Regions from separate parts of the Streptosporangium sp. NPDC023615 genome, predicted to be linked through region 3. Evidence: riboswitches for the same ligand, from Rfam matches in the RefSeq annotation. Region 3 holds a riboswitch; each other region holds the start of a gene.
The links. Region 3 has a riboswitch for cobalamin ahead of AB0G16_RS28290 ((2Fe-2S) ferredoxin domain-containing protein). Riboswitches for the same ligand answer to the same signal wherever they lie in the genome.
Positions count from the first base shown of each region.

Region 1: another riboswitch for cobalamin. It lies ahead of cobN (cobaltochelatase subunit CobN); the one in region 3 lies ahead of AB0G16_RS28290 ((2Fe-2S) ferredoxin domain-containing protein).
Region 2: another riboswitch for cobalamin. It lies ahead of AB0G16_RS16010 (ribonucleoside-diphosphate reductase subunit alpha); the one in region 3 lies ahead of AB0G16_RS28290 ((2Fe-2S) ferredoxin domain-containing protein).

Region 1 is NZ_JBFABE010000022.1:27,994-38,300, reverse strand. Features, by position in the region: gene AB0G16_RS17845 (precorrin-2 C(20)-methyltransferase) at 1-1,672, opposite strand, end outside; gene AB0G16_RS17840 (precorrin-8X methylmutase) at 1,669-2,295, opposite strand; gene cobG (precorrin-3B synthase) at 2,292-3,572, opposite strand; cobalamin riboswitch at 3,656-3,780, shown strand; gene cobN (cobaltochelatase subunit CobN) at 3,891-7,667, shown strand; gene AB0G16_RS17825 (siderophore-interacting protein) at 7,770-8,708, opposite strand; gene AB0G16_RS17820 (CHAP domain-containing protein) at 8,848-9,894, opposite strand.
Region 2 is NZ_JBFABE010000018.1:74,755-85,061, forward strand. Features, by position in the region: gene AB0G16_RS15990 (N-acetylmuramoyl-L-alanine amidase) at 1-127, opposite strand, end outside; gene AB0G16_RS15995 (hypothetical protein) at 287-556, shown strand; gene glmS (glutamine--fructose-6-phosphate transaminase (isomerizing)) at 597-2,417, shown strand; gene AB0G16_RS16005 (tripartite tricarboxylate transporter substrate-binding protein) at 2,515-3,597, shown strand; cobalamin riboswitch at 3,602-3,803, shown strand; gene AB0G16_RS16010 (ribonucleoside-diphosphate reductase subunit alpha) at 4,109-6,484, shown strand; gene AB0G16_RS16015 (ribonucleotide-diphosphate reductase subunit beta) at 6,559-7,554, shown strand; gene AB0G16_RS16020 (mechanosensitive ion channel domain-containing protein) at 7,615-8,769, shown strand; gene AB0G16_RS16025 (DUF5685 family protein) at 8,897-10,063, opposite strand.
Region 3 is NZ_JBFABE010000052.1:3,209-13,515, reverse strand. Features, by position in the region: gene AB0G16_RS28310 (response regulator transcription factor) at 1-336, opposite strand, end outside; gene nhaA (Na+/H+ antiporter NhaA) at 346-1,713, opposite strand; gene AB0G16_RS28300 (helix-turn-helix domain-containing protein) at 2,009-2,581, opposite strand; gene AB0G16_RS28295 (cobalamin-binding protein) at 2,861-3,772, shown strand; cobalamin riboswitch at 3,837-3,964, shown strand; gene AB0G16_RS28290 ((2Fe-2S) ferredoxin domain-containing protein) at 4,411-4,794, shown strand; cobalamin riboswitch at 4,895-5,057, shown strand; gene AB0G16_RS28285 (ABC transporter substrate-binding protein) at 5,208-6,203, shown strand; gene AB0G16_RS28280 (iron ABC transporter permease) at 6,245-7,306, shown strand; gene AB0G16_RS28275 (ABC transporter ATP-binding protein) at 7,303-8,085, shown strand; gene AB0G16_RS28270 (replication initiator) at 8,540-9,037, opposite strand.

The DNA.
Region 1 (10,307 bases), on a different contig from region 3:
GCATGTCGACCGCGGCCGGGTCCAGGTCGCCCAGGGTGGTGACGGTCACGCTCTCGGCGGCGCCGCCGACGTCGCGGCCGACGACCACGGGCGTCTCCGGGGCGCGGTGCTCCAGCAGCAGGTCGCGGGCGGCGGCCACCTGCCAGGTACGGCTGCGGGAGGCCGGGTTGTAGATGGCCAGGACCAGGTCGGCCCGCGCGGCGGCGCTGATCCGCCCGGCGACCACCTCCCACGGTTTGAGCAGGTCCGACAGCGACAGCACGCAGTAGTCGTGACCCAGGGGCGCCCCGGCCCGGCTGGCCACCGCGTGCGCCGCGGTCAGGCCGGGCAGCACCCGGACCGGCACGCCGGCGAACCTCGGCTCGCACGCCACCTCCAGCACCGCGCTGGCCATCGCGAAGACCCCGGGGTCGCCCGAGGAGACCACCGCCACCCGGGATCCGGCCACGGCCAGCTCCAGCGCGTGCGCGGCCCGTTCGGCCTCCACCCGGTTGTCGGTGGGGTGGCGGCGCTGGCGCGGGTTGGGCGGGACGCGGTCCAGGTAGGGGCCGTACCCGACGAGCTCGTCGACGGCGGCCAGCGCCTCCTGCGCCTCGGGGGTCAGCCAGGGCCGCCCGGCCGGGCCGAGCCCCACCACGACCACCTCGCCGCGCGCCCGCCGCCCGCCCGTGCCCGGCACGCCGGCGGGCACGTCGCCCGGCAGGTCCACGGGGGCGGTGACGGGCACGCCGACCGGCACGCCGGACGCCGGGACGGAGACCGCGGCCATGCCGGCGGGCGCGGTGGCGGCCACGGTGGTGGACGGGGTCGCGGCCGGCCCGGGAGCCGGTGCGACGACGGCGGGGGAGCCGGCGGGGACGGGGCGTGCCGCGTTGACCGGGCTGGGGATCAGCGCCAGCGAGAAGTACGGCACGCTGTCCGGGTCGACCTCGGCGAGCGGGGCCACGCGCTGCTGCCCGGTGGTGGCGCGCTCGACGTACCACGCCTCGTCCAGGCGCCCGGCCTCGGCGAGGGCGTCACGGACCTTGGTGAAGGTACGGCCGAGTTTCAGCACCGCCGCCGAGTCGGTGGCGGCGAGGCGCTCGGCGAGCACCCCGGCCGGGAGCGTCCCCGGCAGCACGGTCAGCACCTCGTCGCGCTCGACCAGCGGGCGACCCAGCACGGCGGAGGCGCCGCTCACCGAGGTCACGCCCGGCACCACCTCGGTGCTGTAGCGGTGCGCCAGGCGCTTGTGCATGTGCATGTACGAGCCGTAGAAGAGCGGGTCGCCCTCGCACAGCACCACCACGTCGCGCCCGGCGTCGAGGTGGGCGGCGAGGCGCTCGGCGCAGTCGGCGTAGAAGTCGTCGATCGCCCCCTGGTAGCCGCCCGGGTGGTCGGTGGTCTCGGTGGTGAGCGGGTAGATGAGGGGTTCCTCGACCTGGCCCTCGCGCAGGTAGGGGGCGGCCACCGCGCGGGCGATGCTCCGGCCGTGGCGGGCGCTGTGGAAGGCGATCACGTCGACCTCGCCGATCAGGCGGGCGGCCTTGACGGTCACCAGCTCGGGGTCGCCCGGCCCCAGTCCCACGCCCCACAGCCGCCCGGTCGCGCGTACGCCCGCGCCGTCGCTCACGGTGCCGCCCGCGTTGTCGCCCGCGTTGTCGCCCATGCTGCCGTCCACGTCGTCGCTCATTCTTCCTCGCTCGCGATCGCGTTGACCGCGGCGGCGGTCATCGCGCTCCCACCCCGGCGCCCGACCACGACCAGGTACTCCAGGTTCGACGGGTGCTCGGCGAGGGCCTGCTTGGACTCGGCGGCGCCGATGAAGCCCACCGGGACACCCAGTACGGCGGCCGGACGCCCGGCCCCCCGCTCGACCATCTCCAGCAGCCGGAACAGCGCGGTGGGCGCGTTGCCGATCGCGACCACCGAGCCCTGGAGCCGGTCGCGCCAGAGCTCCAGGGCGGCGGCGCTGCGGGTGGTGCCCAGTTCCTCGGCGAGGGCCGGGACGCGGGGGTCGCCGAGCGTGCAGATCACCTCGTTGCCGGCGGGCAGGCGGCGCCGGGTCACCCCGGAGGCGACCATCGTGGCGTCGCAGAGCACCGGGGCGCCCGCACGGAGCGCCTCGCGGGCCGAGGACACCACCCCGGCCGACCAGCGCAGGTCGTCCACCAGGTCGACCATCCCGCAGGCGTGGATCATGCGGACCGCCACCCGGGCGACGTCCGGGGGCAGCGCGCCCAGGTCGGCCTCGGCGCGGATGGTGGCGAAGGAGCGGCGGTAGATCTCCGCGCCGTCGCGGACGTAGTCGATCACAGTTCCCCTCTGGCGGCCGTCACCGCGGCCGCGGTCTCCTCGATGCCGGAGCAGGTCAGGCCGGTGCCGTCCAGCTCCAGGCGGTAGCCGTCGCCGGTGGCGACCACGTCGGCGACCCGCCCCCTGGGGCGGCCGCAGCGTCTGGCGCAGCCCGCCCAGTGCACGGGGAGCGTATCGGTGCCGTGCGGGCGCCGGGAGGGCGGGGCCAGGGCGACGACGGCGCCCGCGTCGGCCCGCACGTCGGCCAGGGACTTGGCACAACCGGGACGTCCGGCGCAGGCCGTGACGCCGATCCACGGCGAGGCGGGGTCGACGACCAGGCCCGCCGCCCGGAGCCGGTCGGCCGCGTCCGCGGCCTGGGCGCGGGTCAGCCCGGGCAGGACCGCGCCGCGCCAGGGGGTCAGGCGGATCTCCCCGCCGGAGGTGAGGTCGGCGAGCAGCCGCGCCTGGGCGCAGGTCAGCCGTCCCAGGGGCACCGCCACCCCGAGCGCGACGCGCGCGGGCCCGCCGACGAGCCCCACCGGTCCGAGCGCCACGGGCCGCGGCCGTACCGGCTCGAAGGGCGTCGTCCGCGCGCCGAGGGCGGTCAGCACGCGGGCGGCGACCGGGGCGGGCCCGTCGGGGAGCTCGGAGATCCGCCAGGCGGTGACGTCCCGGGCGGCCTGCTCGTCGAGGAACGCCTCGGCGGCCGCCAGCAGCGCGGTCACGGCCGCGTCCGTCCCGACGCGCAGGCCGGTGTCGGTCCCGGCCAGGAGCAGCGCGACCCGGTCCGGCCCGACGGGCACGACCGTGGCGTCGGCGCCCAGGCCGGCCACGTCGCCGCGCCCGTCGTCGAGGGCGAACATGAACCGGCCGGGCAGGGCGGCGAGCGCGGGCCTGGCGCACAGCCGCCGGTCCAGCTCGCCGATCAGCGGCGTGACGTCGGCGACCCCCGCGCCACCGGGACCGTCCAGGCCGGTCAGCGGGGAGGCCAGGATGTTGCGGACCCGCTCGTGGGTGGCCGAGGGCAGCAGGCCCGCCCGCGCCATCCGCGCGGCGAACCCGTGCTCCTCGCCCCGGCCCAGCCCCCGGACCTGCACGTTGGCGCGGGAGGTGAGTTCGACGGCCCCGTCACCGTGACGGCGGGCCGCCCCGGCGAGCTCGCGGAGCCGGACGGGGGTCAGGCGGCCCCCGGGCACGCGGACACGGGCCAGGCCACCGTCCGCGGCGGCGTGGACCTGAAGTGCCCCGGGACACGCGTCAGGCCGGGAACGTCCATGAAAGTCGCCAATGTCCACCCACGGGATGCTAATACCAGTTTCCGGTTGATTTCTTGCGGGGAGTCGGACTGCCGTAGTGTCATCGGTGGCGATGGCGTTGGGAGGAAGCCGGTGAGATTCCGGCGCGGTCCCGCCACTGTGACCGGGGAGCGAACCTCAACCGGGCCACTGCCCGGAGACGGGTGGGAAGGCCGGGGCGAGCACCGATCCGGGAGCCAGGAGACTCCAGCCGTCGCGGCCGACGACGACCCGGGGCGAGGACCCCGAGGGAGGATGCTCCGTGCGCTTTTCGCCGTTCCCCCACCGCGGTGCGACACCGCCGATGGAGTGTGCCGCGTGATCCTGCTGCTCTCCACCTCCGACACCGACCTGCTGAGCGCCCGCGCGAGCGGCGCCGACTACCGCCTGGGAAACCCCGCCCGCCTGGGCGTCGCCGACCTGCCACCACTGCTGGAGGGCGCCGACGTGGTCGTGGTGCGCCTCCTGGGCGGGCGCCGCGCCTGGGAGGAGGGGCTGGACGCCCTGCTCGCCGGGCCCAGGCCCATCGTCGTGCTCGGCGGCGAGCAGGCACCCGACGCCGAGCTGATGGAGCTGTCCACCGTGCCCGGCGGGGTCTGCGCCGAGACGCACGCCTACCTCGCGCACGGCGGCCCAGCCAACCTGACCGAGCTGCACCGCTTCCTGTCCGACACGCTGCTGCTCACCGGCCACGGGTTCGCCGCGCCCGCCCCCACCCCGACCTGGGGGACGCTCGAGCGCGATGCGCGCGACCAGGACGGGCCGGTCGTCGGCGTGCTCTACTACCGCGCCCACCACGTGGCCGGCAACACCGCGTTCGTCGAGGCGCTCTGCTCGGCGATCGAGGACGCCGGGGCGCGGGCGCTGCCGCTGTACTGCGCGTCCCTGCGCACCGCCGAGCCGGGCCTGGTGGAGGCGCTGCGCACGGTGGACGCCCTGGTGGTCACCGTCCTGGCCGCGGGCGGCACCCGCCCGGCGACCGCGTCGGCCGGCGGGGACGACGAGGCCTGGGACGTCGGCGCGCTGGCCGAGCTGGACGTGCCGATCCTGCAGGGACTGTGCCTGACGAGCAGCCGCGCCTCCTGGGAGGAGAACGACGACGGCCTGTCCCCGCTGGACGCCGCCACCCAGGTCGCCATCCCCGAGTTCGACGGGCGCATCATCACCGTGCCGTTCTCCTTCAAGGAGATCGACGAGGACGGGCTGACCGTCTACGTGGCCGACCCCGAGCGCGCCGCGCGGGTGGCGGGCATCGCGGTGCGCCACGCCGCGCTGCGCCACGTGCCGCCCGCCGAGCGGCGGCTGGTGCTGATGCTGTCGGCCTACCCCACCAAGCACGCCCGCATCGGCAACGCCGTCGGCCTGGACACCCCCGCCAGCCTGGTGCGCCTGCTCGCGGCGCTGCGCGAGCGCGGCTACGACATCGGTGCCGAGGGCGAGCTGCCCGGGGTGACCGAGCAGGACGGCGACGCGCTCATCCACGCGCTGATCGCCGCCGGCGGGCAGGACCGCGACTGGCTCACCGAGGAGCAGCTCGCCGGCAACCCCGTGCGCATCGCGGCGACCCGCTACGCCGAGTGGTACGCCACGCTGCCCGCCGACCTGCGGGAGGGCATGGAACGTCACTGGGGGCCGCCCCCCGGGGAGCTGTTCGTCGACAGGTCGCGCGACCCGGAGGGCGAGATCGTGCTGGCCGCGCTGCGCGCCGGCAACGTGGTGGTGATGGTGCAGCCGCCGCGCGGCTTCGGGGAGAACCCCATCGCCATCTACCACGACCCCGACCTGCCGCCCAGCCACCACTACCTGGCCGCCTACCGCTGGCTGGCCGACGGCTTCGGCGCCCACGCCGTGGTCCACGTGGGCAAGCACGGCAACCTGGAGTGGCTGCCCGGCAAGTCCGCGGGCCTGTCGGCCTCCTGCGGCCCGGACGCCGCGCTCGGCGACCTGCCGCTCGTCTACCCGTTCCTGGTCAACGACCCCGGCGAGGGCACCCAGGCCAAGCGCCGGGCGCACGCCACCCTCGTCGACCACCTGGTGCCGCCGATGGCCCGCGCCGACAGCTACGGCGACATGGCCCGGCTGGAACAGCTCCTCGACGAGCACGCCTCCATCGCGGCGATGGACCCGGCCAAGCTGCCCGCGATCCGCGCCCAGATCTGGACGCTGATCCAGGCCGCCCGGCTCGACCACGACCTCGGCGTCGCCGACCGGCCGCACGACGCCGAGTTCGACGACTTCCTGCTGCACATCGACGGCTGGCTGTGCGAGGTCAAGGACGTCCAGATCCGCGACGGCCTGCACGTGCTGGGCGCCGCCCCCGAGGGCGCGCCGCGCGTGGACCTGGTGCTGGCCATGCTGCGCGCCCGGCAGATGTGGGCCGGCAGCCAGGCACTCGTCGGCCTGCGCGAGGCCCTCGGCCTGGCCGAGGACGGCAGCGCCGCGCGGATCGGCGTCGACGAGGCCGAGACGCTGGCCCGCGCCCTGGTCGAGGGCATGGAGGAGCGCGGCTGGGACGCGTCCGCCGCCGCCGAGGTGACCGCCGCCGTCCTGCGCCCGTCGACGGACCCGCCCGCCGCGGAGGGGACGGACGGCCCGAACGGCGTGACCGGCCCGAACGGCGTGACCGGCCCGAACGGCGTGACCGGCGCGGACGGCATGACCGGCGCGGACGGCGTGGACGGCGTGGACGGGGCGGGCGACGCCGGCGGAACGGGCGGCGCGCGCGCCCCGCACGGTGCGGACGCGGGGGCGGTGGAGGAGATCCTGCGCTTCGCCGCCCTGGAGGTCGTGCCGAGGCTGGCGCGTACCACCGACGAGATCGACGCGATCCTGCACGCCCTCGACGGCGGCTACGTGCCCGCCGGGCCGAGCGGATCGCCGCTGCGCGGGCTGATCAACGTGCTGCCCACCGGTCGGAACTTCTACTCGGTCGACCCCAAGGCCGTGCCGAGCAGGCTGGCCTGGGAGACCGGGCAGGCGATGGCCGACTCCCTGCTGGAGCGCTACCGCGCCGACACCGGCGACTGGCCGCGCTCGGTGGGGCTGTCGGTCTGGGGGACCAGCGCCATGCGCACCGCCGGGGACGACGTGGCCGAGGTGCTGGCGCTGCTGGGCGTGCGGCCGGTCTGGGACGAGGCCTCGCGCCGCGTCACCGGGCTGGAGCCGATCCCGGCCGTCGAGCTGGGCCGTCCCCGGGTGGACGTCACCGTCCGGATCAGCGGTTTCTTCCGCGACGCCTTCCCGCACGTGGTGGCCATGCTGGACGACGCGGTACGGCTGACGGCCGGCCTGGAGGAGCCCGAGGAGCTCAACTACGTGCGCGCGCACGTGCTCGCCGACCAGGCCGGGCACGGCGACGAGCGCAGGGCCACCATGCGGATCTTCGGCTCGCGTCCCGGCGCCTACGGGGCCGGGCTGCTGCCGCTGATCGACAGCCGCAACTGGCGCGACGACGCCGACCTCGCCGAGGTGTACGCGGTCTGGGGCGGCTTCGCCTACGGCCGGGACGTCGACGGCGTACCGGCCAGGCAGGACATGGAGACGGCCTACCGCCGGATCGCGGTGGCGGCCAAGAACGTCGACACCCGCGAGCACGACATCGCCGACTCCGACGACTACTTCCAGTACCACGGCGGCATGATCGCCACCGTCCGGGCGCTCACCGGCAAGGCCCCGGCCGCCTACATCGGCGACAGCACCAGGCCCGAGGCCGTCCGCACCCGCACCCTGTCGGAGGAGACCTCCAGGATCTTCCGCGCCAGGGTGGTCAACCCGCGCTGGCTGGCCGCCATGCGCAGGCACGGCTACAAGGGCGCCTTCGAGCTGGCCGCGACCGTCGACTACCTGTTCGGCTACGACGCCACCACCGGCGTCGTCGCCGACTGGATGTACGACAAGCTGGCCGCGACCTACGTGCTGGACCCGGAGAACCGGGAGTTCATGGCGCGGTCCAACCCCTGGGCGCTGCACGGCATCGCCGAGCGGTTGCTGGAGGCCGCGAACAGGGGCATGTGGGAGCATCCCGACCCGGCCGTCCTGCGCGACCTGCAGGAGGTCTACCTCAAGTCGGAGGGGGACCTGGAGGACGGGGTCTGATCGGCGGTACCGCCTCCCGGCGGCCGTCCCCGCCGGGACGGCCGCCGGGGGCGGTCCGGCGAGGAGGGCCGGGCAGGCGGTACGCGATCCCGCCCGGTGCGGTCAGTTGCCCTCGGAGCGTCCCAGCCGCCAGTAGCCCATGAAGGCCACCGAGGAACGGTCGATCCCCAGCTCCTGGACCAGGTGCCGGCGGAGCAGCTTGACCACGCCCGCCTCACCCGCCAGCCAGGCGTACAGGCCCTCGCCGGGCGAGGCCTCCGGGACCTCCCAGAGGATGTCCGCGTCGACGTCGACGTCCTCCAGGCCGCCGGCGGGACCGCCCGGCGCGGGGTTCGTCGTGACGAGCGTCCTCAGGGTCTCGCGGACGGCGGGCACGAGCAGGTCGCCGTGACGGGCGCCGCCGCGCGGCAGCCAGACGACCCGCACGCCGGGCCGCACGTCGAGCGCGAGCCGGTCGGCGTCCTCGGGCACCTCGAGCAGCGCCGTGGCCGGCACCTCACCCGACAGCGACTCGACGATCGAGGCGATGGCGGGAACGGCCGTCTCGTCCCCGGCCAGCAGCAGGTGCGTCGCCCCGGCCGGCTGCGCCCACTCCTGGCCGCCGGTGGGACCGGGGAAGGCCGCGTTGGGGCCGACCACCACGACCCGGTCGCCGGGGACGGCGTGGGTCGCCCAGCGCGAGGCCGGGCCGCTCTCGCCGTGCAGGACGAAGTCGACGTCGAGCTCCCGCAGGTGCGGCCGTACCGCGCGCGCGGTGTAGGTGCGGATCGGGTTGCGCAGCTCGTCGGGGAGCTCCCGCCAGCGCCGGTACCAGTCACCGTCGTCGCCCAGGGGGGTCAGGCCGCCGTCCGCCAGGGGGAGGATCACCTTGATCCGCTGGTCGAAGCCGTGGTCGGCGAACCCCGCCAGGTCCTCACCGCCGAAGGTGACCCGCAGGAAACCGGGGCTGAGCCGCGTGGTGCGCACGACCCTCACCTCGTGGCAGCGGTAGGCCGGTACCTCCGCCGCGCGCTCCAGGGTCTGCTCGCCGCCCGCTGTCATCGTGCCGCCTTCGATGGGAGATGCCGTCGGCAGCAACTTAGCTTTGCCTAACCTTATTTATCAACTCGGCGTCGCGGCCGTTCTCCCGTCCGCCGCGGTGACCGCCTCGCCGTCGCCGTCGCCGTCGCCGTTCTCGTCGTCACGCGGCCCTTCGCGACTCCGGTACGCGCTCGCCGGTCTCCGCCGCCCGCCGGGCGGCCTCCGCCCGGACGGGCACGTCCGCGACCGGCCTCGGCGCCGGGGTCCATGTCCGGTACGGTTCGCAGGCCCACCCGGGCCTGGTCACCCGGACCGCCTCGTACAGGTGCGGGGCCACGACCGGGTCGCCGGGGCGTTCCGCCGGGGATGTCCCCGGCGGGTCCGCCTCCCCGGCCGCGGCGCCGAGCTCCTCGGCCTCCCCGATCCCCTCGGCCCTCTCGACCGCCTCGTGCGTCCTCGTCCGCGGACCCGCCTCCCCGGTCGGCGCCCCCGCCCTCCACCGCCACCCGTCCCTCCTGCGGTGCCGCCCCGCGGAGACCCGGGGGCGCCGCCGGGAGAGGACGAACGTCATGCCCAGCACGAAGGTCAGCAGCCCGGCGATCACGGCCGTCTCCACGGAGACGGGGGGCGGCTGGGACGCCGCGGTCAGGGACACCGCCTCCCGGGCCGGCGCCGGGCGGATGTCGATGAGGCCGGACACCTGCCCGGGGGCGCCGTCCTCGCCGGGCACCGCACCTGCCAGGTTCTCCTTGACCTTGCGCGGCAGGCCGTAACCGACGACCTTGTCCTGGTCGCGTTTCTTGCGCTTGAGCCAGACCCGGTCGACGTTGCCCTCGATCGTGTGGATCGTTCCACCCTCGACCCGCTCCACGACGCCGACGTGGTCGATTCCCGGGATGTCCTTGCCGCCCGACCAGTCGAAGAAGACCAGGGCCCCCGGCTCGGGCGTACGCGACCAGGCGCCGTTCGTCTCGAACCAGCGCGCCTGCGAGGGGGTCCAGGCGAACTGCCCGACGTACTGCTGCACGCCCGCCTTCTCCGCGGCCCAGGCGATGAACATCCCGCACCAGGGAGCCGTCCTGTACTGCGGGTCCTTGACCACGTTGACCGAGTACCACTCGCCGAACTTGCTGTTCCGGCCGGGTCCCTCCCGGTACCCGATCTCGGTCTTGATGGTCCTGAGCAGATCGTCACCGATCGGATCCATGGCCGTGAGCCACCCCGTCCATCTCCTCCGCCCTGCCGCGAAGGGGGGCGCCGTCCGACAAAGACGGACTGTATTCGCAGAAAAATGGCTAAGTGGGGTTATTGGCGTAAAAAGCCGAGCTGGACGGCTGTCGGATACCGGATCCGAAGAAAGAGGTGAAACGCGGCCTCGTACCTCTTATCATCTTCGGCCCGACGCATCGGGGGCCGCGCGCCGCCGCGGGCGCCCCGGCGGGCGGGCCGCTCCTTTCTGTCACGCCCCGTCATGTTCTCTCCCGGGCCTGTCGCGTCGTTCCGGCGGTACCCGCCGCGTCCCGGCGGTCGAATACCATGTGACGGCACGTGCGCGGTGTGCGCGGGTGCCGGTGCCGTGGCCCCTCCCGGTCCGGCGGGACGCGGACGCGAAGGCGGAAC
Region 2 (10,307 bases), on a different contig from region 3:
GGCCGGGCGGTGCCGGGCGCGACGGGTGGGCCGTCGCCTGTTCACCGGAGCGTTCCGCGCGTGCGGGAACGACCGAGACCAGCACGGCGAGAGCGGTGACGACGGCGGTCCCCGGCAGGCGGCGCATAGTGTGTTCCTCCCTCTCTGGTCACTACCTAGAGTAATCAGAGATGACCGACTGTCGCGCATTCTGACGGGGTTGAGATTTGAAGAGATTCTCTGCCCGAAATCGGGCAGAAAACTTGTTGTTCTCTTCTCGGGATGCGTAGGGTCCTGCTCTGTGTCCATGGCGCGGTATCCGCACGAGGATCTGATCACTCATCTGACCCGGACGAGCGGACTCGGGCCGGGCGAGGCGGCGCGGGTCGTGGCGGACGTCCTGGCCTACTTCTCCGAGCCCGTCGAGGAGTTCGTCCGGCGGCGGCACGCCGAGCTCAAGGCCAGGGGGATGGTCAACGACGAGATCTTCCCCCGGGTGGCCGCCGAGCTCGCGGTCCGCCGCGTCGCGGCACCCGAACTCTCCCTGCGCCAGTTACGCCGGATCGTCTACGGATAGCGGGCGCACCGGATCGTCTACCGATAGAAGGAGCGGACGTATGTGCGGAATCGTGGCCTACGTGGGGCCCAAGGACGCGGCACCCATCCTGCTGGAGGGTCTGCAGCGTCTTGAGTACCGGGGCTACGACTCCGCCGGGGTGGTGGTGTCCAACAAGGGGCTCAAGATGCGCAAGGTCAAGGGCCGGGTGGCCGACCTGGCGGCGGTCGTGCCCGCGCGCTTCAAGGGCGGGCTGGGCATCGGTCACACCCGCTGGGCCACCCACGGCGCGCCCAGCGACGTCAACGCGCACCCGCACCTGTCGGCCGACGAGCGCATCGCCGTCGTGCACAACGGCATCATCGAGAACGCCGACGAGCTGCGCGCCAAGCTGGAGGCCGAGGGCGTGGTCTTCCTCTCGGAGACCGACACCGAGGTGCTGGCGCACCTGATCGCCCGCACCGTCAGGGAGGCCGACTCGCTGGAGGAGGCCGTCCGCGCCGCGCTCAAGCGGGTCGTCGGCACGTACGGCATCGCGGTGCTCGACGCCGAGCGGCCCGGCGAGGTGGTCGTGGCGCGCAACGGCAGCCCGATCGTGCTGGGCATCGGCGAGAAGGAGATGTTCGCCGCCTCCGACGTCGCCGCGCTGGTCCGCTACACCCGCCAGGTGGTCCACCTGGAGGACGGCGAGATCGCGGTGCTCAAGGCCGACGGGTTCACCACCTTCGCCAGCGACGCGCGCGAGACGGCCAAGGAGCCGCTCACCGTCGACTGGGAGGCCGGCCACTACGACACCGGCGGCTACGAGCACTACCTGCTCAAGGAGATCTCCGAGCAGCCCGACACCGTGGCCAGGACGCTGCGCGGGCGCCTGGACGACCGCTTCCACATCGCGCACCTGGGCGGCCTGAACATGGACGCGCGGGAGACCCGCTCGTTCCGCCGCGTGAAGATCATCGGCTGTGGTTCCGCGTACTACTCGGGCCAGATCGGCGCGCAGCTCATCGAGGAGCTGGCGCGCATCCCGGCCGACGCCGAACCGGCCAGCGAGTTCCGCTACCGCAGCCCGGTGGTGGAGGCCGACACCCTGTACGTGGCGATCAGCCAGTCCGGGGAGACCTACGACACCCTCGCCGCCGTCCAGGAGCTCAAGCGCAAGGGCGGCCGGGTGCTCGGCATCGTCAACACCGTGGGCAGCGCGATCGCCCGCGAGTGCGACGGCGGCGTCTACCTGCACGCCGGGCCCGAGGTGTCGGTGGCCAGCACCAAGGCGTTCACCTCGACGGCCGTGGCGTTCGCGCTGCTCGCGCTGCACCTGGGCCGGGTACGGGACCTGTCCCCGGCCGACGGCAGGCGCATCTGCGACGGCCTGCGCAGGCTGCCGGAGCAGATCAAGGAGATCCTCGTGCTGGAGCCGGTGATCCGGGAGCTGGCGCACAAGTACGCCAGGGCGCCGAGCATGATGTTCGTGGGCCGGGTCCGCGGATACCCGGTGGCCAGGGAGGGCGCGCAGAAGCTCAAGGAGATCTCCTACGTGCACGCGGAGGCGTACCCGGCCAGCGAGCTCAAGCACGGCCCGCTGGCGCTGATCGGCCCGGAGATGCCGACGGTGGCGATCGTCCCCGACGACGAGCTGCTGGACAAGAACCTCACCACGCTGGGCGAGATCCGCGCCCGGGGCGGGCGGGTGCTCATGGTCGGGCACCGCACCGCCGACCCCAAGCTGGCCGACGACTGCGTCGTGGTGCCCAAGAACGAGACCGAGCTGGACCCGATCCTGCTCTCGATCCCGCTGCAGCTCTTCGCCTACCACGCCGCCGTGGCGCTGGAGCGGGACGTCGACAAGCCCCGCAACCTGGCCAAGAGCGTGACGGTGGAGTGAGGACCTCCCGGCCGACCGGTCATACCCCCCGCACTATGACAGAAAGTGACATGAGCGTAACCTAGGGTGCAGGGGGTTCCCGGGGGAAGGGGCGCTTATGCGCCGCAGGGGGTTTTTCGCACTGGCGGCGGGGGCCGTGGTGCTCGCGGGCTGCGGCGGCGAGGGCGCTCCCGCGGGCGCGGCCGTGGACCGGCTGTTCCTCCTCGAACCCGCCGCCGACGGCCACGGCTGGGACGGCATCGCGCGCCGGCTGGCCTCGGTCCTGGTCCGCTCGGGGCTGGCGCGCACCGTCATGGCCGTCGAACGGCCGGGAGTGCTGGGGTCGGCCCCGCGCGACGCCTTCGTCGTCCCCGGCGCGCCCGGCCTCGCCGGGGACGCCGGGGACGCCGCCTCGGGTGCCTCCGGTGCCTCCGGTGTCTCCTTCGCCCGCGAGGGCAGGCTGCTCGTCACCGCGATGCCGATGGTCGCCGCCGCGGAGATCGCGAACACCGCCGCCGTGGTGGAGGCCGCCACCCCCCTCGCCCGCCTGGCGGGCGACTGGACGGCCCTGGTCGTCCCGGCCGGTTCCCGGCTGCGCGCCTTCGAGGACCTCGCCGCCGCGCTGCACCGCGACCCGGCCGGGCTGACGGTCGGGGGCAGGCTGGAGGGCGGCTCGGACCACGTGCTCTACGGCATGATCGGCAAATGCCTCGGGGTGGACACCCGGCTGCTGGAGTACGCCGGCTACCTCGCCGCGGCGGACGCGGCCGAGGCGCTCCGGGTGGGGCGGGTGGCGGCCATGCTGGGATCGGCCCGCGCCCTGCTGCCGGCCATCTCCGCGGGCCGTCTGCGCCCCCTGGCCGTCTCCTCGGGGGGGCGGATCGAGGGGATCGACGCGCCGACGCTGATGGAGCTCGGCGTCCGGCTGGAGTACAGCGACTGGTGCGGGCTGCTGGGCCCCCGGGGCATGAGCGAGGGGGACAGGCAGGCGGCGATCGCCCTCTGTGAGAGGCTCGACGCCACGCCGCACTGGCGCGCCCTGTGCGCGGCGAACGGGTGGAGCCGGGTCTTCCTCGGCGGCGACGACTTCCGCCGGTGGCTGTCCACCGAGACCGGCCGGACCCGGGGCGTGCTTCACGAACTCGGCCTTTTGACGTCCTCAGACACAACCTGTTGGGGTAGTTGCGTCAGGCGGCCCTAGATGTAGGATCCTGATCGTTGCTGGTTCGCCCCGCGAGGGGCGAGGCAAGAGGGAACCCGGTGAGAGTCCGGGACTGCCCCGCAGCGGTGAACGGGAACGAAAGCCGTCATTGAGCACTGGGTGAACCATGCCCGGGAAGCGACGGCCGGTAGGCGTGTGCGGTGCGCCCGTGAGTCCGAAGACCTGCCGGTGACGTTGTTGTCCAGGGCCTCGTGGGAGGGCTCGCGGAACGAGGCGGTCCGGCGTGCCCGGAATCGCTCGCGGACGCGTGCCCCCGGCGGGAGCCGCAGGGGGAAGTCCGAACGAGCGAGGACATGACGTGACAGAGACCTTGGCGCGGGCCGCGGCGGAGACCGCGACGAAGAACGTGACGCCCACCGGCGCGCCGGCCGGGACCGCGGCGGAGAGCGGCCCGCGGGCGGGAACCGCCGCGGGGCCCGATGCGCGCGCCGGGAGCGCCGGGAGCGGCGGGGACGGCGGGGACGGCGGGGACGGGGCCGCCGACCGCAGGCTGGCCATCGACGAGGCCGCCGCGGGGGTGATCACCGACCCGGAGAACTCCAGGGTCGCCGCCGCGATGCTGGCCGAGCTGATCGCCGACGAGGCCGCCGGGCACGGCGTGCGGAGCTTCTCCGACTCCGTCGCCGCCACCCACGCCGCCGGGCTGGTCCAGGACCGGCTCGCGGAGTTCGTGGCCGCGCACGCCGGTGCCCTGGACGCGCTGATCCTGCCGGACGCCGACGCCCGGTTCGAGTACTTCGGGCTGCGTACCGTCTACGACCGTTACCTGCTGCGCCACCCGAGCACCCGCGAGGTGCTGGAGCGCCCGCAGCACTTCTTCCTGCGGGTGGCCTGCGGCCTGTCCGAGACCGTCGAGGAGGCCGCCGAGCTGTACGCGCTCATGGCCTCGCTGTCCTACCTGCCCAGCTCGCCCACGCTGTTCAACTCCGGTTCGCGCCGCCCCCAGCTCTCCTCGTGCTTCCTGCTCGACTCGCCCCGCGACGAGCTGGAGTCCATCTACGAGCGCTACACGCAGGTCGCCCGGCTGTCGAAGTACGCCGGGGGCATCGGCATCGCCTGGACCAGGGTCCGCTCGCGCGGCTCGCTGATCCGCGGCACCAACGGCCACTCCAACGGCATCGTGCCGTGGCTGCGCACGCTGGACTCCAGCGTCGCCGCGGTCAACCAGGGCGGCCGGCGCAAGGGCGCGGCCTGCGTCTACCTGGAGCCCTGGCACGCCGACGTCGAGGAGTTCCTCGAACTGCGCGACAACACCGGCGAGGAGGCCAGGCGCACGCACAACCTCAACCTCGCCAACTGGGTCCCCGACGAGTTCATGCGCCGGGTCGAGGCCGACGCGACGTGGTCGCTGTTCGACCCCAAGGAGGTCCCGCACCTGACCGACCTGTACGGGGCGGCCTTCGACGAGGCCTACCGGGCCGCCGAGGCCGAGGGCCGGTTCGTCCGGCAGATCCCGGCCCGCGCGCTGTACGGGCGGATGATGCGCACGCTCGCCCAGACCGGCAACGGCTGGATGACCTTCAAGGACGCGGCCAACCGGACCTCCAACCAGACCGGCGGGCCGGGGAACGTCATCCACCTGTCCAACCTCTGCACCGAGATCCTGGAGGTGACCGGGGACGCCGAGACCGCGGTCTGCAACCTCGGCTCGATCAACCTCGCCGCGCACCTGTCCGCGTCCGGCACCGCCGGAACCGGAACCGGCACCGGCACCGGCGCGGGAGCCGGCACCGGGATCGAGGCCGAGGCCGAGGCCGGGGCCGGGGCGGGGATCGAGGCCGGGACCGGGGCGGGCGCCGGGGCGGGGATCGACTGGGACCGCCTCCGGGCGACGGTCCGCACCGCCGTGCGCTTCCTGGACCGCACCATCGACCTGGGCTTCTACCCGACCCCCGAGGCCAGGAACGCCAACCTGAGGTGGCGGCCGATCGGGCTCGGCATGATGGGCCTGGCCGACGTCATGTTCGCGCTCCGGCTGCCGTTCGACTCGCCGGAGGCGCTGGAGCTGTCCACCCGTATCTCCGAGGAGATCGCGCTCGCCGCCTACGCGACCTCCTGCGACCTGGCCGCCGAGCGGGGCCGGCACCCCTCGTACGAGGAGACCAGGGCCGCGGGCGGGGTGCTGCACCCCGACCACTACGGCGCGGCCACGTCGGCGCGGTGGGCCGAGCTGCGGGAGCGGATCGCCGTGACCGGGCTGCGCAACTCGCTGATGATCGCGATCGCGCCCACCGCCACGATCGCCTCCATCGCCGGCTGCTACGAGTGCATCGAGCCGCAGGTGTCGTGCGTCTTCAAGCGCGAGACACTCTCGGGGGAGTTCCTCCAGGTCAACCGCTACCTGGTCCGCGACCTTCAGGCCAGGGGCCTGTGGACCCCGGCGATCCGGGACGCGATCAAGCGGGCCGACGGCTCGGTCCAGGACATCCCCGAGATCCCGGCCGACCTCAAGCCGCTCTACCGGACCGCCTGGGAGCTGCCGCAGAAGGCGCTGATCGACCTGGCCGCCGCGCGCACCCCCTACATCGACCAGTCCCAGTCGCTGAACCTCTTCATGGCCACGCCGACGATCGGCAAGCTCTCCTCGATGTACGCCTACGCGTGGAGGTCGGGGCTCAAGACCACCTACTACCTGCGTTCGCGCCCGGCCACCCGGATCGCGCAGGCCACGGTGGCGGCGCAGGCCCAGGCGGCCCCGGAGGGCGCGTCCCAGGATGGGAACCAGGGCGCGTCCCAGGGCGGGAACCAGGGCGGGATCCGGGCGGGGGGAGGGGTCGGGGTGCCGGAGGCCGCCGGGTTCGTCGCCGACCCCGGCGCCGTCGCCTGCTCGCTGGAGAACCCCGATTACTGCGACGCCTGCCAGTAGGGCGCCGGCCGCCCCCTCCCGCCCTGTTCTTCTCGCCCCGTTCTCTTCCCGTTCCACGAAAGGCACCGTTTCCGATGCTGCTCGACCCCGGCATGGATCTCACCCTGCGGCCGATGCGCTACCCGGAGTTCTACGAGCGCTACCGGGCGGCGATCCGCAACACCTGGACCGTCGAGGAGGTGGACCTCGCCTCCGACCTGGCCGACCTGGCGCGGATGACCCCGGAGGAACGCCACCTGATCAACCGCCTCGTGGCGTTCTTCGCCACCGGCGACTCGATCGTGGCCAACAACCTGGTCCTCAACCTCTACCAGCACCTCAACGCGCCCGAGGCGCGCCTCTACCTGAGCAGGCAGCTCTTCGAGGAGGCCGTGCACGTCCAGTTCTACCTGACCCTGCTGGACACCTACCTGCCCGACCACGACGAGCGGGTCAAGGCCTTCGCCGCGGTCGAGCACATCCCCTCGATCCGCGACAAGGCCGAGTTCTGCTTCCGCTGGATCGACTCGCTCGGCGGGCTGACCCGGCTGGAGACCCGGCAGGACCGGCGGGCGTTCCTGCTCAACCTGATCTGCTTCGCGGCGTGCATCGAGGGCCTGTTCTTCTACGGGGCGTTCGCCTACGTGTACTGGTTCCGCTCCCGCGGCCTGCTCAGCGGCCTGGCCACCGGGACGAACTGGGTGTTCCGCGACGAGTCCATGCACATGGAGTTCGCCTTCGGCGTGGTGGAGACCGTACGGGCCGAGGAACCCGAGCTGTTCGACGACGAGCTCACCGAGCAGGTCACCCGGATGATCGAGGAGGCCGTGGCGGCGGAGCTGGCCTTCGCGGCCGACCTGTGCGGCGACGGCATGCACGGGATGGGTGTGGAGCCGATGCGGCTCTACCTGCAGTACGTGGCCGACCAGCGGCTGGTCAGGCTCGGCATGCCCGTCCGGTACGGTACGGCCAACCCGTTCGCGTTCATGGAACTGCAGGACGTCCAGGAGCTGGCCAACTTCTTCGAGAGGAGGGTTTCGGCCTATCAGGTAGCCGTCGAGGGGAATGTCACCTTTGATGAGTCCTTCTGATTAGCTGGAGATCCCGGAAAGGAAGCTCGTAGGACAGAGAGGCCGAGGGGGACGTCGTTCGTGTCCGACTGGATGATCATGATCGTTTCCGTGGCCGCCGCGATCGTGGCGGTGGAGGCGGTACGCAGGGTGCTGCGTTCACGACTGATCGGTGAGAGGTGGATCCTCGCCGGCCCGCTGGTGCGCCGCTGCACCTGGCCGGGGTTCGCCACGGCCGCCGTGGCGACCGCCTACACCGTCTACACGCCCGACCGCACCGGCGAGCCGACCCTGGTGGAGGGCTCGGCGGGCCAGGCGATCGACCGCGGCCTCAGCCTGGTCCTGATCGCGTGCGCCACCTGGCTGGTCATCCAGGCCGCCTACGCGATCACCGACGTGGTCCTGGACCGCCTGGTCGCCGTCGAGGGCGAGCGCAACCGCAGGGCCCGCCGCATCCGCACCCAGATCACCCTGGTCCGCCGGGTCGCCTCAGCCGTGATCATCGTGGTGGCGCTGGGCGCGATGCTCTTCACGTTCCCGCAGGTCCGGGCGCTGGGAGCCGGTCTTCTGGCCTCGGCCGGGATCGCCGGCGTCGTGGTCGGCATCGCCGCCCAGTCGACGCTGGGCAACATGCTCGCCGGGCTGCAGCTCGCCTTCAGCGACGCGCTCCGCCTGGACGACGTCGTCGTGGTCCAGGACGAGTGGGGCCGCATCGAGGAGCTCAGCCTGACCTACGTGGTGCTGCGGCTGTGGGACGAGCGCCGGCTGGTGCTGCCGGTCTCGTACTTCACGGCGAACCCGTTCGAGAACTGGACCCGGCACAGCAGCCGGGTGGTCGGTCACGTGTTCATCCGGGTCGACTGGTCTGTGCCGGTCGAGGAGTTGCGCACCGAGCTCTACCGCGCGCTGCGCGAGCACCCGCTCTGGGACCAGAAGGACTGGACCCTCCAGGTCACCGACACCCTTCCCAACGGGCTGCTGGAGCTGCGCGCCCTGATGAGCGCCTCCGACTCCGCCAGCGCCTGGGACCTCAAGTGCGACATCCGCGAGCACATGGTGGCCTTCGTCCGTGACAGGTACCCCGAGTCGATGCCCCGCTTCCGGGTCGACGTCCCGCCCGTCTCGGAGAGCGTTCCCGGGCTGCTCACCGGGATGACGGCGGCCGAGCCGGACTCCCGGCCGGTCGGCTCGTGGGGGACGGGCGGCGACCGGCCCCGGAAGGAACCGCCGTCCTGAGGCGACCGTCACCGGCGGCCCGTCAACGGCGGCCCGGCCCCATGGAGGCCGGGCCGCCCGGGTCGGTGCCCGGGTCGGTGACGGTGCGGGCGGGGTGCCGGTGCGGTGCGGGCGGGGTCCGGGTGCCTCAGAGGCCGCAGTCGCAGCAGCACCCGTCGCACTTGTCGCAGCATCGGCAGCAGTCGCAGCATCCCTGGCAGGCACCGCCGTCGTCGCACCTGTTCAGGTAGCAGCGTTCGTGCCAGGGACTCCGCCGCTCCGAGCTCCACCGGGGCCGCCACATCCCGCAGGTCAGCAGGGCTCCCGTGGCCGCGGCCGACTTGCGGACGAACCCCGGACGCTCGTAGGAGTGCCCCCTGTGGGGGGCGGATGCCGTGCCCGGCGCGCGGCCGTCCTCCGGAGCGGGGCGCGCCGCCTCGCGGGAGACGGCGTGGGCGGGGCCGGAGGCGTGCCGGAACGTCCGGTCCACCGCGCGCCGCACCTCGGTGCCCAGCAGCGCGTCCACCAGGTGCCGGTCGGCGGGTTCCAGCTCCAGCTCCAGCAGCGCGAGCTCCAGGCCGTGCGCGGCGTCCTCGCAGAGCCGCCGCGCCTCCCGCGCCGAGGTGCCGGTGGCGGTCAGCGGGTTGAACGCCCCGCGCGCCTCGTCCTGGCGCCGATCCTCGACCGCGTCCAGCAGGTGGGCGATCCGGCCGAAGAACCGGCCCGCCTCGGCCAGCGCCGCCGCGTTGCCCGGCCTGCCGGCGAGCGTCGCGGTGTGCGCGAACGCGGCGGCGACCGCCTCCTCAGTTGGGCCGGTCAGCTCCAGCAGAGACGCCCCGGCGGTGTTCTCCAGCTCGAGCTGGACGACGGCCGTGGCGGCCAGCGGGGCGGTGTCGAACCCGATCGAGGCCCCCATCCTGGCGCCGGCCGCCTCCCAGCGGGCCGCCAGCATCCGGCGCGCGGGAGCGGTGCCCGGCCCCGCGTCGCCGTCGGCGACGTGGTCGCGAAGCTTGCCCGCCGCCAGGACCAGCGAGACCGTGGCGGCCAGCCGCGCCCCCCGGGCGCGGGCGTCCACCACGTCCGCCGTCCGGAACCCGCGCAGCGCGCACGGCCCGGCGGTCCGGTGAGGGGAGCCCGCGGGGTCCTGCGCCTCGGTCAGCACCGAGACGATCAACCCGTCGTAGTTGGTGGCCAGCCGGGCCGCGTGCCCCTGCCCGTCGCGGAGCGTCAGGCACAGCCCGCACAGGTGAGCCGCCCACGCCCTGTGCAGCGACGGACAGGAGTGATCGCCGCAGGGGCGGATGATGCCGAACATGTGAGCTCTCGGGGGGTGGAGGGGTGGGTGAGAAACACGGAACGTACCGGGAGAATCTATCCCGTACGGAAGATCTCTGCCGGTACGGCCCGCCAGGGGCCTCCCGCGTCGGGAAGGCCTCGAGCCGAGGACCGGCGCCACCGTGCCACCGCGCCACCGTGCCACCGCGGTCACCGGGCCACCGCGGTCACCGCCCTGTGCCGGCCCGCTCCCCGTCCCCGAGCCCGCGGTGCCCCCGTCCGGC
Region 3 (10,307 bases):
CACCAGGTCCGAGCCGTGGATCTGCTTGAGCACGTACCCCGACGCCCCCGCCATGACCGCCTCGAACAACGCGTCGTCGTCGGCGTAGGAGGTCAGCATCAGGCACGCCAGCCCCGGCAGCCGCGAGCGGACCTCGCGGCACACGTCCACCCCGCTGCCGTCGGGCAGGCGCACGTCCAGCACGGCCACGTCGGGCTTGAGGGCCGGGATGCGGGCGATGGCCGACTCGGCGGTGCCGGCCTCGCCGATCACCTCGATGTCGTCCTCGGAGCTCAGCAGCGCGGCCACGCCCCGCCGTACCACCTCGTGATCGTCCACCAGGAAAACGCGAATCATGTTCCGACGCTAGCCGCTGTCCGGACGGGCCGTATAGAGGCCAAGGTCCCCATCGGTCCCGGGGTGACCCCGGCCGGTCTGGTAGAGGTCGGGGACGCCGTCGCGGTCCTGGTCGACGGACTCGGCCTCGTGGATACGCCGGTAGACGCGGTTGCGCAGGCGCAGGATCACCGCTGCCAGCAGCGCCGCGGTCAGCGAACCGGCCAGGACCGCCACCTTGACGTGATCGTCGCGCTCGCTGCCGATCCCGAAGGCCAGTTCCCCGATGAGCAGCGAGACCGTGAAGCCGATCCCGGCCAGGATCGCCAGCCCGGCCACGTCCACCCAGGCCAGGCCCTCGTCCAGGCGGGCGCGGGTGAAGCGGGCCACCAGCCAGGTCGCGGCCAGGATCCCGACGGGCTTGCCGACCACCAGCCCGGCGACGATGCCCACGGCGACCGGGTCGGACAGAGCGCCGGCCAGGCCGCTCAGGCCGCCGATGGCCACCCCGGCCGACAGGAACGCGAAGATCGGCACGGCCACGGCGGACGAGAGCGGCCGCAGCCGGTGCTCGAAGTGCTCGGCCAGACCGGGCCCCGCCTCGGGTCCGCCCGCCTTCTCGCTGCGCACGACCGGGACCATGAAGGCCAGCAGCACACCGGCGACGGTGGCGTGTACTCCCGAGGCGTGGACCAGCGTCCAGGTCGCCGCGGCCAGGGGCAGCAGCAGCCACCAGCGGCGCACCCGGCGCTGCACCAGCACCGCGAACACCGCCAGCGGCACCAGGGCGCCCAGCAGCGGCAGCACCGAAAGCTGCGCGGTGTAGAAGACGGCGATGATGACGATGGCCACCAGGTCGTCGACCACGGCCAGGGTGAGCAGGAAGGTGCGCAGCGCCGAGGGCAGGTGACGGCCGATGACCGCCAGCACGGCCAGGGCGAACGCGATGTCGGTGGCCGTGGGGATCGCCCAGCCCCGCCCCGCGCCGTCCCCGGCGTTCAGGGTGAGCAGCAGGTACAGCACCGCCGGGACGATCACGCCGCCGAGCGCGGCCGCCACCGGCACCGCGGCCCGCCGCGCCTGGCGCAGGTCGCCGGCGACGAACTCGCGTTTGAGCTCCAGACCGGCCACGAAGAAGAAGATCGCGAGCAGGCCGTCGGCGGCCCAGGTCGCCAGGGTCAGGTCCAGGTGCAGGGCGGCGGGACCGACCGTGACCTCGCGCAGGGTCTGGTACCCGTCCGACCAGGGGGAGTTGGCCCAGATCATCGCCGCCACCGTGGCGACCAGGAGCAGGGCCCCGCCGACGGTCTCCCTGCGGAGGATGGCGGTCACACGGCTGGTCTCGGCCCATGAGCCCCGGCTGAACAGACTGGACACGCCGGACAGGGGATTGGACATGGGGCTCCGTTTCAGGGTCGGGTCGGAGACTGCCGACCAGACTTCCCGGCGCACCTATGGGGTCGATCCTATCGGTGGGCCCGGCCGAAGCCGCCGGGCAGGGGGCCCGTACGGCCGGATCTCCGGCGTTCTCCCAGGTCGTGGCGGTCCTGCCGGTGACCGCCGCGGCCGTCGTCGCGCGTCCCCGCCGTGATCGTCCCGATCGTTCCCGCGCCCGCCGTGATCATGCCCGTGTCGCCGGCGCCCGTGCCCGCCGTGATCGTCTTCGGCGCCCCCGTGCCCGCCGTTATCGTTCTCACCACGTCTGCGAGACCAGGGCGGGGGCCGGCCGGGGGGTCCTGCGCCCTCGCCCGAGCAGGCGGATACCGGTCAGCCGCAGGCCGCGGTGCAACTCCTCGTCGGACATCTCCGGGAAGGAAGCCGCGGCGCTGATCAGCCCGCCCAGCGCGGCGGTCAGGTAGACGCGTTCCCACGGGTCGGAGCGCCCGTCGTCGCACAGGCCGCGCATCTCGTCGCGGTAGCGCTCCATCCGCGCGCCGATGACCGGCCTGGTGCGGATCCCGGGGTCCCGGTCCATCAGGGTGATGACGGTCCGGTGCTTGACCAGGAAACCGATGAACCCCTCCAGCGGCGGCCGGGCACTCCCGGACGCGTTCTCCGCGGAGAGCAGTTCGAGATCGGCCAGCAGGGGGGCCAGCGCCGCGTCGAGCAACGCGTCCTTGGTCCGGAACAGGCCGGTGACCGCTCTGCCGGACAGGCCGGTGGCGGAGGCGATCATCTGCAGTGTCGTTCGCTCGTAGCCGTTCGCCGCGAACAGGTCGAGCGCCGCCCGGGCCACCTGCTCGTGGGCCCGTGCGGGCACGGTCATGGTCATCTCTCCCCCTGTCGTCACAGAGCCCCGATGGACCGGAGGACTGCTCTGGCGTGAGGGGTAACAATGCATATGCGCAGGTCATTCCACTTTGCCGGATGATTGCCGGGGGCCCCGCCCGTCGTGATCCACTGCCGCCCGGCCCTCTGATCAGACGAACGGCCGAGCGGGGGTCGCGGCGGCGGATCGGCGCGGGGCCGGCCCGCGCCGCTCCTCATGTGGATCTCCGCGCGCCATGACGACGGCGCGGGAACGAGGCGCGGCTAGGGTCGTGGTGTGCGAATCGTGTCGTTGTTGCCGGCCGCCACCGACATCGTGGCGGTGCTCGGGCTGGGCGGTGACCTGGTCGGACGGACCCACGAGTGTGATTGGCCGCCCGAGGTGGTGGAAGGGGTGGCGGTGGTCACGGCGGCCGGGTTCGCCGCGGACCGGATGAGCAGCAGGGAGATCTCCGACGCGGTGGGCGGCGCCGCCCACCGGGGCTCGTCGCTGTACACGCTCGACGTGGAACGTCTGGCGGACCTGGCGCCCGACGTGGTGCTGACGCAGGACCTGTGCGAGGTGTGCGCGGTCTCCTACACGGGGGTGTCGCGGGCGGTGCGGCTGCTCGACTCGGGACCGCGGGTGATCAGCCTGGAACCGCGCACGCTTCCCGACGTGCTGGACTCCGTCGGGCATCTCGGCGAGGCGCTCGGGGTGACGAACGTGGCGTCCCGGCGGGTCGCCGAGCTGGAGGACCGGCTCGCGGCGGTGCGGTCCATGGTCGCGGACCGGCCGAGGCCTCGGGTGGCGGCGATCGAGTGGCTGGATCCGCCGTGGCCCGCCGGTCACTGGGTCCCCGAGCAGGTCCGGGCGGCGGGTGGTGAGCCGCTGCTGGCCGGGGCGGGCGAACACACCACCGCCGTCGACTGGGAGAGGGTGCGTGCCTCCCGGCCCGAGGTGATCCTGTTGATGCCCTGCGGCTTTCCTCCCGAGCGGACGCGGGCGGAGTGGTCCTCGCTGTCCCTCCTTCCGGGCTGGGCCGACCTGCCCGCGGTCCGCGCGGGCCAGGTGTGGGTGCTGGACGGCCCGGCGTACTTCAACAGGCCCGGACCTCGCGTGGTGCGGGGGACGGAGGTCCTCGCCCAGGTGCTCCACGGCGTGCGCGCCGGCGCTCCCGTCGCACGCGGGGAGGCGCACCGGGTCTGACGCTTGATGCGCCCTTTGTCGCTGACGAGGGGTGTGCGAGCATGGTCGGCGTAGGCGAGCGCGGACGAGGAAGCCGGTGTGAGTCCGGCGCGGTCCCGCCACTGTGATCGGCGAGCGAATCCCGAACGAGCCACTGCCCGCAGGACGGGTGGGAAGGCCGGGACGAGCCTCGACCCGAGAGCCAGGAGACTCACGCGGTCGCCACCTCGAAGAAATTGGGGCGGATCTCCCCAAGAGAGGAACGGTGATCGTCATGCCTGGACCTCGGCCTGCCGGCCCTGGGCGGTTCGGCCGCCGCGCGCGGGCCATCGCGCCCGGCCGCGGACTGCTCACCCGGGGAGCACTTCGGGGCAGCGGCGACCTGGTCGAACCCGCTCCCGGGCAGCCGTTCCTCGTCCGGCGCGGCTGCTGTCCGTACCACCGCCTTCCGGCGGCGACTGCGGCGACTGCGGCGAGTGCGCGCCGGCCGGCCCCGGCACGCGCCGCGAGCAGCGGGCCCTGCTCCTGCGACAGGCCGGAGGACCCGCATCAGCCACACCGACGGCTTCGGCCGCCGGCACCCCGCACGTGAAAGCCGCCCACGTCAGTACATGTGACGGTCGCGTGTCGCGCCGCCGGCCCGTCCGAGGGGGGAACGCATGAAAAGGATCACCGTGTGCCGGGACTGCTGCTGCGGGAGTGCGCGGAAGGCGCCCGCCCTCGACCACGGCGAGCAGATCCGCCGGCTGGCCGAGGTCGCGGACGTACGCGTGACCGAGTGCCTCGACGTGTGCGACCAGGCCAACGTCCTCGTCGTGCAGCCGACACCGGAGGGGCGGGCGGCCGGTGGCCGTCCGGTGTGGCTCGCCCTCGTCAACGACGAGAGCGCCACGGCCGATGTCGCCGAGTGGGTCCGCGCCGGTGGTCCAGGCCTGGTTCCGTTGCCGCCGATCCTCGAACTGCACCGTTTCACCCCGCCGCGCCGTCTCCCGCCCCGCGATGCCGATCCTCCGACGATGGACACCTCGGTCCCGCGCCGGTGACATCGGCCCGGGTGAGACCTGTCCGCCCAGGCTTATCGCGACCTTGACTCTGATGCGAATTTATCGCGATAAGGGCATCCCGCTCGTGTGCGCCGGCCCGGTTCGTGTGATGATGGTGCAAAGGCGAGCGCGGACGAGGAAGCCGGTGCAAGTCCGGCGCGGTCCCGCCACTGTGATCGGCGAGCGGATCCCCACCACGCCACTGCCCCTCCCCGGGGTGGGAAGGCGGGGACGAGCCTCGACCCGAGAGCCAGGAGACTCACGCGGTCGCCTCCTCGATGAACTGGGGCGGATCTCCCCGGGGAGGAGTGGGGCTCTCGTGCCCGTCGAGCCGGTGGCCGCGCCGAGAAGCCCTGTGGCATTCCCTCTTTCAGATCCGCCCCGTCGTGCAGATTCCGTGAGAGGAACACGTCATGACGGGCAGACGCCCCACCTCCCTCCTGCTCGCCTTCTTGGTGTCCGGAGTGCTGGCCGCCTGCGGCGGCGCCCCGGCTGAGAACGTCCCGGCCGCCGCCCCGGCGGCCTCCGCGCCCGCGGGCTTCCCGGTCACTCTCGACAACTGCGGTGTGAAGAGCACCTACGAGCAGCCACCGCGGCGGGCGATATCGATGAACCAGCACGCCACCGAGGTGATGCTGGCGCTCGGCCTGGAAAAATCGATGATCGGTACCGCCTACCTCGACGACAGGGTACTGCCGCAGTACAAGGCGGCCTACGACGCCGTCAAGGTCGTCTCGAAGGAGTATCCGGCGTACGAGGCCCTGCTGGCCGAGGAGCCCGACTTCGTCTACGGCGGCTTCGCCAGCACCTTCGACGAGAAGGAGGGCCGCAGCCGCGACACCCTGCACAAGGCCGGCATCAAGACGTACCTGAACGTCGAGGAGTGCGCCGAAGGGGCGGTGCCGATGGACCTGATCGACACCGAGATCCGCAACGTCGCGAAGATCTTCGGCGTCTCCGACCGGGCCGAACCGTTGATCACCACATTGCGGGCGACCCTCGACGGGGTGAGGACCACGCTCGGCGAGGCCGACCCGGTCAAGGTGTTCGTCTACGACAGCGGTGACAAGACCGCCTTCACCGCCGGGGGCAGGGGTGTCGGCAACGAGATCATCAAGCTGGCCGGAGCGGAGAACGTGTTCGCCGACGTCGACAAGGTGTGGGGGGATGTGTCGTTCGAGCAGGTCGCCGAGCGTGCCCCCGACTGGGTCGTCGTCTACGACTACGGCGACCGGCCGGTGGCCGACAAGGAGAGGTTCCTGCTGGCCAACCCAGCACTGAAGGACGTGCCGGCCATCAAGAACAGGCGGTTCGCGGTGCTGCCGCTGTCGTCGGTGGTGCTCGGCGTGCGGGCGCCGGGAGCCGTCGAGGCGCTGGCCCGGCAGCTGCACGCCGACCGCTTCAAGTGAGACCGCTTCACGTGAGACCGCTTCAAGTGAGATCACTTCAGGTGAGCGAACCGGACGTGGGCGCCGTGCTGCCGGCACGGAGGCCGGGACCGCCCTACCCGGTCGTGATGCTCGTGCTCGTGTTCCTGCTCGGCGGTGCGGTCACCGCGGCCGTCGCGGCCGGGTCGGTGGCCCTGCCGGCCGGGCAGGTGTGGGGCATCCTGCTCCATCACCTGCATCCCGCCCTGGCCGAACCGGTCTGGACACCGGTGCGGGAGACCATCGTGATGGATGTGCGGCTGCCGCGGGTCGTCCTGGCCGGCGCGGTCGGCGCGGGCCTTGCGGTCTGCGGCATGGTCCTGCAGGCGCTGGTGCGCAACCCGCTGGCCGACCCGATGCTGCTGGGGGTCTCCTCCGGCGCCGGCGTCGGGGCGGTCACCGTGGTGGTGTTCGGCCTGAGCGTGTTCGGGGCGTTCAGCCTGCCGATCGCGGCCTTCCTCGGGGCGCTGGCCGCGCTGGTGGCGGTCTACTTCCTGGCCCGCTCGGGCGGGCGCATGACCACGATGCGGCTGGTGCTGGCCGGGGTGGCCACGGCAGAGGTCTTGTCGGCCGTGGCCAGCTTCCTGGTGGTGACCTCCAACGACCCGCACAAGACGCAGGCGGCGGTGCGCTGGATGCTGGGCGGCCTGGCCGGAACCACCTGGACGGTGGTGTGGATCCCGGCGGCGACCGTCGTGGTGGGGACCGCCGTGCTGCTCGGGGTGTCGCGCCCGCTGAACCTGCTGCTGGCCGGGGAGGAGGCCGCGGCCTCGCTCGGGCTGGACGTGCACCGCTTCCGGGCGGCGCTGTTCGTGCTGGTCGCCATGATGGTCGGCACGATCGTCGCGGTCAGCGGCACCATCGGCTTCGTGGGACTGATCATGCCGCACGTCGTGCGGCTGCTGATCGGTGCCGACCACCGCCGGGCGCTCCCGGCGACGGCGCTGCTGGGGGCGGTCTTCCTCATCGCGGCCGACCTGGCCGCCCGCACCCTGATCGCGCCGGAGGAGGTCCCCGTGGGCATCGTCACCGCGCTGGTCGGCGGGCCGTTCTTCCTGTGGCTGATGCGGAGGCGCTCCACATGACAGTGACCGTGGAGGACGTGTCGGTCCGCGTCGGCGGCCGTGACCTGGTCCACCGGGTCTCGCTGGAGGTCGCCGAGGGGGAGATGCTCGCCCTGGCCGGACCCAACGGCGCGGGCAAGTCGACGCTGCTGCGCACCCTCTACCGGGCGCGCAGGCCGACCGGCGGCCGGGTGCTGCTGGACGGCGAGGACGTGTGGCGCATGCCCGCCCGCCGCCTGGCCCGCCGGCTGGCCGCCGTCCTGCAGGAGAGCGGCGGAGACTTCGAGCTGTCGGTGTACGACGTCGTCGCCATGGGCCGCACCCCCCACAAACGGGCCTTCGACGGTGACGACGCGACCGACAGGGCGATCGTCGCCGACGCGCTGGAACGCCTCGACCTGGCAGGCCTGGCGTACGCGCCCTTCGACCGCCTCTCCGGCGGGGAGAAGCAGCGGGCGCTGATCGCGCGGGCGCTGGCCCAGCGACCGGCCACGATGGTGCTGGACGAGCCGACCAACCACCTGGACCTGCGCCACCAGCTCGACGCGCTGAACCTGGTGCGCGGCCTCGGCGTCACCGCCGTGGTCGCCCTGCACGACCTCAACATGGCCGCCGCGTTCTGCGACCGCGTCTGCGTCATGGACGCCGGCCGCGTCGTCGCGCTCGGCACCCCCGCCGACGTGCTGACCCCCGCCCTGCTCGCCGAGGTCTACCGGGTCGACGCCGAGGTGGCGATCCACCCGGAGACGGGGGTGCCGCAGGTGAGCCTGCGAACCGGAGGGAGCCGCCTCACGAACTGAACCCCCTTCGCATGAAAGGCCGGACCCGCCATCCGGTTCGCTCGCCGTGCGCTTTTCACGAACGGAGCTCCCGTGTGATGACGTTTTCTCACTGAATCTCAATTGATTCGGCCGTGCTCGAAATGTACGAGGACGAGCGTCCAGGATGAGGTGGGGTATGTCGACGGCTCTGGCTTTCTGCAGGGTCTGGTGCAGGCCGGGGGATTGGTCGGCCAGGACGTCGATGGCCTCGTGCAGGTAGCGGTAGGCGGTGACCCGTGACCATCCGAAGGCGATGCCGTGCGGACGAATGTCGGGCTTGCAGCGGAGCCAGACCAGCGCGAAAGTGCTTGGTAGAAGCAGGTCGGGCGTCGGGTGCCCGTGGGGGTGCCGCGACGTAGCCGCTCGTTGCAGAGCAGTCCTCCGACGTGGCGAACCAGTTCACGAGAAACGCCGAGCGTGGCAGGGTAGGCGATCACGTGGTTCCCGGTCTCGGAAGATCTTGTGATGAGACCTCATCTACCGGGGGCTCCACGCCCATTTCTGGCCAACGGCGGACCGTCCATAAGTTCGCCGAGATGTCTTGGCTGGTAGCGCAGGTCTGCTGTCGCCCACTTCGTTCGGCCTGAGAAAATCTCACTCGCTGGTCACCGACGCCGTCAAGGTCGGTGGAGAGGTAGACCGGTCGCACGTCGAGTTGGTCACCCCAGCGCAGCAGGACCGACGGAGGAGCGTCCGGCGACTGCTTGGAGGCGGGCACCACGACCTGTGCGGCGGCCTGCCGGATCGCGGTGTCCAGCAGCGGGACGGTCGCCCGGCCCGGGGCAGGGGAGGCAGGGCCGTCCGGGCCGTCGAGGCGGATCACCGCGTGGAAGTGGACCAGGCCGCGCGCCTGGTACTCGGCGACCTGGCATACGACAGGTGCAGACACCTCACGCAGGTGAGCACGAGGCGCGTCGAGCTGTCGAGCCAGGACAGCGGGGAGTGCTTCCGGTGACGGTAACGCTCACGTTCCTACGTCAAACGGACTGGACAGAGCGTCTGGGGCGGGACGCTCGCGTCGAGTGTCTTTGTTAACGCTCACATACGTTCATCAAGGCGTGTCCTCTGCCCGGCGGGCTTGGCTGTGGGTGGTGCGGCAGAGTAGACACGAAGCCAGGAATGCCTGTCAAGAATCGGCGGGTCCTGCATCCCGGGCCACTGTTCGACGACCGGGTCCCAGCTGCTTTCGCCCAAGCGTGTTCGCTGCTTCCCAGGAGCGCGGCGCGGTGAAACTTTCACCCGTGACCCTCCTGCGGCGGTCGGGCGGCCCCTCTCTCTTCCCTCCCGAGCAGGGCGTTGCCGGCGCACGAGGGGCTCATGCCGGCCGCCGCGGGCGACCGGTGCGACGGCGTCGGGCGTGTCCTGGCGGCGCCGCGTCCGCGCCACCCGCGCACTCCGCTCACGGGGAGTACGACCAGCTGAGGGTGGCACCAGCATCAATCTCTGCTTTCCGCCCGGAAATGAATGCTATACATCTGGCGAACCGGCCGGATCCTTGAACCGGCGGAGGGAAAGATGGAGCCGCCTAGCTGCAGTTATGCTCGGAAGAGCTCTCACTCTGACAAGGCACCCCCGATGAGGAGTCAGAAATAAGTAGGCTTAAAGCCTTGACGCGCCTCAGCGTGAGGAACGTAACTAGTAGCTAAGTCTCCGGGATGCCTCCTGTTGGAGGTCTCCTCGGCTGGGCCGCGTCCGGAGTGGGGCACTCCGTGGCGGTCGTGCGTCGTGGCCTGGCCGCCTCGACTCACGCAGTCCCCCAGGATCCCCCCGTGGTGCCATTCGCCGGACACCGCGGTATGTCTGGAGAATCATGTGAGCGATCGGAACGAGCTACGCGAACGCGACCCGCGCCGGAGTCACCGGCTGCCGGTGCCGAGTGCGGGACGGTACTCGCCGGCCCTGCCACCGCCGTGAGGGCGGCTTCAGGATGGCCACGCGGATCAGTGACGGCAGGCCGATCGCGCAGGTGAACTTCACCAGGCGGCTCACGGCTGAGCCGTACCGGCCGAGGCCACGGAGGCCGGAGGCCACGGAGGCCAGGCCGGACATCGTCGTCCACGACGGTGACGCGAACGGTTCCGGCCGCCTCGAACCAGGACGCGGTTGTCCGGCAACGGCGGTTGTCCGGCAACACCGGCAAGAACCGGCCGGACGTGGTGGTCAGCGCGGAGACCAACGAAGCGGTGTCGAGCCGCCACACC